Solidesulfovibrio magneticus RS-1: one gene and its partner. Each later gene encodes a partner of the first gene's protein in a complex. Links are inferred from orthologs where the notes say so. Each region holds a gene or a part of one and is shown in the gene's direction. Other genes may lie near its edges.

Region 1 (3,058 bases):
GCTATTGGATGGTTCTAGGCCCCTGTGGAGAGAGCGTCAAGTTTATGCGGTTTACTGGAAAATGCCATCCGCCGCAACAGCGTGATTCCTTTCACAAGGGTATCTTGCGTCCCAAAACCTGCCCAAAAGCCCTCCTGAAACAGCAGACCATCTGCCATCTGCCCGTTTTTTACAAAAATCATCAAATATACAAGCGACTTATTTCGAAAACAAAATCTTCCGGCCCGCCAAACTTTTTTCACGCCGACCTCTTGCCTTTCACGCCAATGTGTTTAGATAGTTTCCCGCCGGCGCTGGCACTCGCCGCAAGCGAGTGCCAGCAGCCAATCCATCCGCCAAAAACCATGGAGGTTATTGTATGAAGCTCAAACCCTTAGGCGATCGCGTGCTGGTTAAGCGTCTCGAACAGGAAGAAGTCACCAAGGGCGGCATCATCATCCCTGACTCGGCCAAGGAAAAGCCCATGAAGGGCGAAGTCATCGCCGTGGGTCCGGGCAAGCTGGCCGAAGACGGCAAGCACCTGAAGATGCATGTCGAAAAGGGCGACCTCGTGCTGTTCAACAAGTACGCCGGCACCGAGATCAAGGTCGATGACGAAGACTTCCTCGTCATGCGCGAGGACGACATCCTGGCCGTCATCGAAGCCTAGGGCTTCGCGCCTTTTTCGCTCCAACCATTCCGTATTCTAGCGCAAGGAGAACATACATGGCTGCCAAAGAAATTCTTTTTGATTCCAAAGCCCGCGAGAAGCTGAAAAGAGGCGTCGACAAGCTGGCCAACGCCGTGAAGGTCACCCTTGGACCCAAGGGCCGCAACGTCGTCATCGAGAAGTCCTTCGGTTCCCCGATCATCACCAAGGACGGCGTGACCGTGGCCAAGGAGATCGAACTGGAAGACAAGTTCGAGAACATGGGTGCCCAGATGGTCAAGGAAGTCGCTTCCAAGACCTCCGACATCGCTGGCGACGGCACCACCACCGCCACCATCCTGGCCCAGGCCATCTTCACCGAAGGCGTCAAGCTCGTGGCCGCCGGCCGCAACCCCATGGCCATCAAGCGCGGCATCGACAAGGCCGTGGCCTCGGTCGTGGCTGAGCTGGAGACCCTGGCCAAGCCCACCCGCGACCAGAAAGAGATCGCCCAGGTCGGCACCATTTCCGCCAACTCCGACGCCACCATCGGCAACATCATCGCCGAAGCCATGAACAAGGTCGGCAAGGAAGGCGTCATCACCGTCGAGGAAGCCAAGGGCATGGAAACCACCCTTGACGTCGTCGAGGGCATGCAGTTCGACCGCGGCTACCTCTCCCCCTATTTCATCACCGATCCCGAGCGCATGGTGTGCGAGCTCGACGAGCCGCTGATCCTGATTAACGAGAAGAAGATCACCGCCATGAAGGATCTGCTGCCCGTCCTGGAGCAGGTTGCCAAGATGAGCCGCCCGCTGCTGATCGTGGCTGAAGACATCGAGGGCGAGGCCCTGGCCACCCTGGTCGTCAACAAGCTGCGCGGCACCCTGCAGGTTTGCGCCGTCAAGGCCCCGGGCTTCGGCGACCGCCGCAAGGCCATGCTCGAGGACATCGCCACCCTGACCGGCGGCCAGTGCGTGTCCGAAGACCTGGGCATCAAGCTCGAGAACATGACCCTGGCCGACCTCGGCAAGGCCAAGCGCGTCATCGTGGACAAGGAAAATTCCACCATCGTTGACGGCGCTGGCGACGGCGACAAGATCAAGGCCCGGGTCAAGCAGATCCGCGCCCAGATCGAAGAGACCACCTCCAGCTACGACAAGGAAAAGCTGCAGGAGCGTCTGGCCAAGATCGTCGGCGGCGTGGCCGTCATCAATGTCGGCGCGGCCACCGAGACCGAGATGAAGGAAAAGAAAGCCCGCGTCGAGGACGCCCTCAACGCCACCCGCGCGGCCGTTGAGGAAGGCATCGTTCCTGGCGGCGGCGTCGCTCTCGTGCGCTGCGTCAAGAGCCTGACCGGCATCAAGGCCGTGGACGACGACGAGCAGTCCGGCATCGAGATCGTGCGCCGCGCCATCGAAGAGCCCCTGCGCCAGATCTCCGGCAACGCCGGCTTCGAAGGCTCCATCGTCGTGGCCAAAGTGCGCGACGGCAAGGACGGCTTCGGCTTCAACGCCGCCACCGGCGAATACGAAGACCTGATCAAGGCCGGTGTCATCGACCCCAAAAAGGTCACCCGCATCGCCCTGCAGAACTCCTCCTCCGTGGCCGGCCTGCTCCTGACCACCGAGGCGGCCATCGCCGAGAAGCCCGAGCCGAAAAAGGACATGCCCCCGATGCCCGGCGGCGGCATGGGCGGCATGGGCGGCATGTACTAGCCGACCCGTTTCCTCCACGTTACCGTCACGGGGGCCGCGCGCTGGCGCGGCCCCCGTTTTTTTTGCGACGACCAGAGGCCGTTTCACCGTCGCCAGCCTGCCGCCCTCCCGCGCCTTGCCCCCCGTCCCCGGCTGGTCTAGATTCACGCCGACATCGGAGGCCCCATGACCGACGCCCCTGCCCCGCAACCGGCCGCTTCCGCCGCCCCGGACGCCCGGCCCTACGACCTCACCAACCCCCAGGTGCTCCTGGCCTGGCAGCGCAACCACCTGGCCAACGAACGCACGTTTCTGGCCTGGTGCCGCACGGGACTGGCACTTTTTGGCTTCAGCTTCGTCATCGAGCGCTTCGACTTCTTCATCCGCCAGCTGCAAAACGTGCCCATGTTCGAGGGCATGGCCCACAAGCACCTGCACACCGAGACCGTGACGCTGTCCACCTTCGGCGTGGGTGTTTTGGTCATGGTTGTGGCCGTGTGGCGCTTCTGGTACATCCGACGCTGCATCAACACCGGCGCCAAGACCTTTTCGCCGATCCCGGACATCGTCTTCACCGTGGCCGTGGTCGGCATGATCCTTGGGCTTTTTTCCGTGTTCTGGCATCTCATCATGCAGTGACCGCCAAGGAGGCAGCCGCCATGCGTTTCGCGACCGCCGCTTTCGGAATCATCCTCGCCTGCTGCCTGCTGTGCCCGGCCAACGCCCCAGCCGC
Region 2 (3,038 bases), 4.5 Mb from region 1 along the record:
CCACGAAAGCCTCATGCGTCTGGCCCGGGGGCGGGCCGAGACGGTGGTGGCCAGCGTTTTCGTCAATCCCACCCAGTTCGGGCCGGGCGAGGATCTCAACGCCTATCCCCGCGATCTGGAGCGCGACGCCGCCTTGGCCAAGGCGGCCGGAGTGGATGTGCTTTTTGCGCCAAGCCCCGAGGCCATGTACGAGCCGGCCGCCGCCACCTGGGTGGAAGTGCCGACCTTGGCCCGGCATCTGTGCGGCGCGTCGCGGCCGACCCATTTCCGGGGCGTGTGCACGGTGGTGTCCAAGCTCTTTTTGCTGGTGCGCCCGACCGTGGCGGTCTTTGGGCAAAAGGACTGGCAGCAGCTCGCCATTCTCCGGCGCATGAACGCGGACCTGGGTTTTGGCGTGGAGATCGTGGGCGGCCCCATCGTGCGCGAGGCCGACGGACTGGCGCTGTCGTCGCGCAACGTCCGGTTGACGCCGCAGGAGCGGGAGCAAGCCCCGGGCATCAACCAGGGGCTTGCCCTGGCCGAGGCCATGGTCCGGGACGGCGAGACGGCGGCCGGCCGCATCCTGGACGCGGTGCGGGCGCACTATGCGGCCCATGTGCCGCTGGGGGAGATCGACTATCTGTCCTGCGTCGATCCCGACAGCCTGGAAATGGTGGAACCCATTGACCGGCCGGCGCTTTTTGCGACGGCGGTGCGGTTTAGCGCCGTGCGGCTTATCGACAACCGCCTTGCCGCGGATTTGCCGCGTTAACGTCATGGCGTCTCGGGTTGCTTTTTTGCGTCTCCAAGGGTAGAGACTCGAATTTCAGTTCCCAACAACGTAGATATATTGCATTGGAGCTGACGTCGCCAGCACAGAGGCGGCCGGCTCAAGGAGGATATCCCGTATGATCAACGCCAAAGGCCGGTATCTTTTCAGCTCGGAATCCGTGACTGAGGGCCATCCGGACAAGGTCGCCGACCAGATTTCCGATGGCATTCTCGACGCCATCCTGGCCCAGGATCCCGACGCCCACGTGGCCTGCGAAACCCTGGTCACCACCGGCCTGGCTTTCATCGCCGGCGAAATCACCACCAAGGCCTACGCCGACTTCCCGTCCATCGTGCGCGAGACGGTCAAGGAAATCGGCTACAACAGCTCCACCATGGGCTTTGACTGGGAAACCTGCGCCGTCATCTCCTCGGTGGACAAGCAGTCCGTGGACATCGCCCAGGGCGTGTCGCGCACCAAGCCCGAGGACCAGGGCGCGGGCGACCAGGGCATGATGTTCGGCTTTGCCTGCGACGAGACCGAGACGCTGATGCCCGCGCCCATCTACTGGGCGCACAAGCTGTCGCGCCGGTTGACCGAGGTGCGCAAGTCCGGGGTGCTTGATTTCCTGCGCCCCGACGGCAAGACCCAGGTGGCCGTGGAATACGTCGACGGCAAGCCCGTGCGCATCGACAACGTGGTCGTGGCCAGCCAGCACGCCGAGAACATCTCCCACGCCGACCTGTGCGACGCGGTGAAAAAGGAAGTCATCTTCCACACCCTGCCCGAGTCGCTGGTGGACAAGAACACCAAAATTTACATCAACACCACCGGCCGGTTCGTCATCGGCGGCCCCATGGGCGACTGCGGCCTGACCGGGCGCAAGATCATCCAGGACACCTACGGCGGCATGGGCAACCATGGCGGCGGCGCGTTCTCGGGCAAGGACCCCTCCAAGGTGGACCGCTCGGGCGCGTACATGGCCCGGTATGTGGCGAAAAACATGGTGGCCAGCGGTGCCTGCAAACGCTGCGAAGTCCAGATCGCCTACTGCATCGGCGTGGCCGAGCCGCTGTCGGTGCTGGTGACTTCCATGGGTTCCAGCGACATCCCGGACGAGGCCCTGACCAAGGCCGTGCGCGAGGTTTTCGACCTGCGCCCCTACTACATCTCCAAGCGCCTGGACCTCAAGCGGCCCATCTACAAGCCGACGTCCTGCTACGGCCACTTCGGCCGTGAGCAGGCCGGGTTCACCTGGGAAGTGACCGACGCCGCGGCCGATCTGCGCACGGCGCTTAAGATCTAGCGACCATTCCGGCGCGGGCCGTTTTTTGGCGGCCCGCGCTTTTTGGAGAAGGCGAAATGCTGCGCCGGTTGTCCGAGAGCGTGGAGCGGTACATGGCCGCCCAGGAAGCGTCGGCCCAGCGCAACTTCGTTGAGGTCTGCCGGCGCTGGGCCGAGATCGTGGGGCCGGAGACGGCGGAATTGCTGCGTCCCCTGGGGCACAAGCGGCGGGATCTGTACCTGGGCGCGGACGATCCGGTGGCGCTGCAGGAGATGGTTTTCGCGGCTCCGGAGATTTTATCGCTGGTCAATGCGGCTTTGGGCCACGAAGCCTTTGACAAGGTGCGGTTCGATCTGCTAGGAGGCCGGGTTCCTTTGGATGCGTTGCGGGCGATCCCGCCGCGTTTTTCCACGCCCGCCGAGGTACGGCCCGAAGGGCTGGGCGGGCTTGTAGGGAAGCTTGATCCGAACTCGCCGGTCGGACGCTGTTACGCCAAATATGTGGCGTACTTCGAATCCGGTCCGGGTTCCGGTTCGGGCGGGCGACGCAAGGCGCGCCGCGCGAAGCGGGGCTAGGCGAACCGACAAGGCGAGATATCATTTTTTTGGAGGCGAACATGAGCGAAGGGTTGCAGCTTGATCTGAAGAAGCCCCTGGACAAGATGACGGCCAAGGAACTGCGCGAGTTGGTGCTCAAGCAGATCCCCCAGGTGACCGGCGCTTCTGGTCTGGGCAAGGACGAACTCCTGGTGCAGATCAAGGAAGTTCTGGGCATTGGCGGCGAGGACGGACCGAAGGTTTCTCCGTACAAGACGAAGATCCTGTCGATGAAGAGCAAGATGCGCTCGCTGCGTACGGCTCGCACCGAGGTTTCTGGCGACGGCACCCGTAAGCAGAAGGAGATTCTGCGCCGTCAGATCAACAAGCTGAAAAAGCGCACCCGTCGTCTGGCCAAGGCTTAGGGTTCGTCGAGAAAGTTTGAAAAAAGTTCTTGACGGGGAGC

Evidence for each region. The genes of interacting proteins can lie anywhere in the genome.
Region 2: the proteins of groL (region 1) and metK are in contact, whole or in part, in a cryo-EM structure (PDB 8P4O), measured with the Escherichia coli proteins. The link is inferred for Solidesulfovibrio magneticus RS-1 from one-to-one orthologs.

The regions. Positions count from the first base shown.
Region 1 is NC_012796.1:295,255-298,312, reverse strand. Bases 34-3,025 are described here. They hold groL (chaperonin GroEL), read left to right. Parts: upstream 34-705; coding sequence 706-2,346; downstream 2,347-3,025. Other genes in these bases: DMR_RS01150 (cache domain-containing protein), read left to right, coding at 2,985-3,025; DMR_RS01155 (YidH family protein), read left to right, coding at 2,512-2,964; groES (co-chaperone GroES), read left to right, coding at 359-649; DMR_RS24180 (hypothetical protein), read right to left, coding at 34-242. Outside these bases: more of DMR_RS24180, read right to left, coding at 15-33; more of DMR_RS01150, read left to right, coding at 3,026-3,058.
Region 2 is NC_012796.1:4,756,248-4,759,285, reverse strand. What follows is about bases 1-2,972. They hold metK (methionine adenosyltransferase), read left to right. Parts: upstream 1-887; coding sequence 888-2,057; downstream 2,058-2,972. Other genes in these bases: DMR_RS19765 (hypothetical protein), read left to right, coding at 2,653-2,972; DMR_RS19770 (DUF721 domain-containing protein), read left to right, coding at 2,114-2,611; panC (pantoate--beta-alanine ligase), read left to right, coding at 1-751. Also shown: more of DMR_RS19765, read left to right, coding at 2,973-2,997. UniProt on the Escherichia coli protein: Catalyzes the formation of S-adenosylmethionine (AdoMet) from methionine and ATP.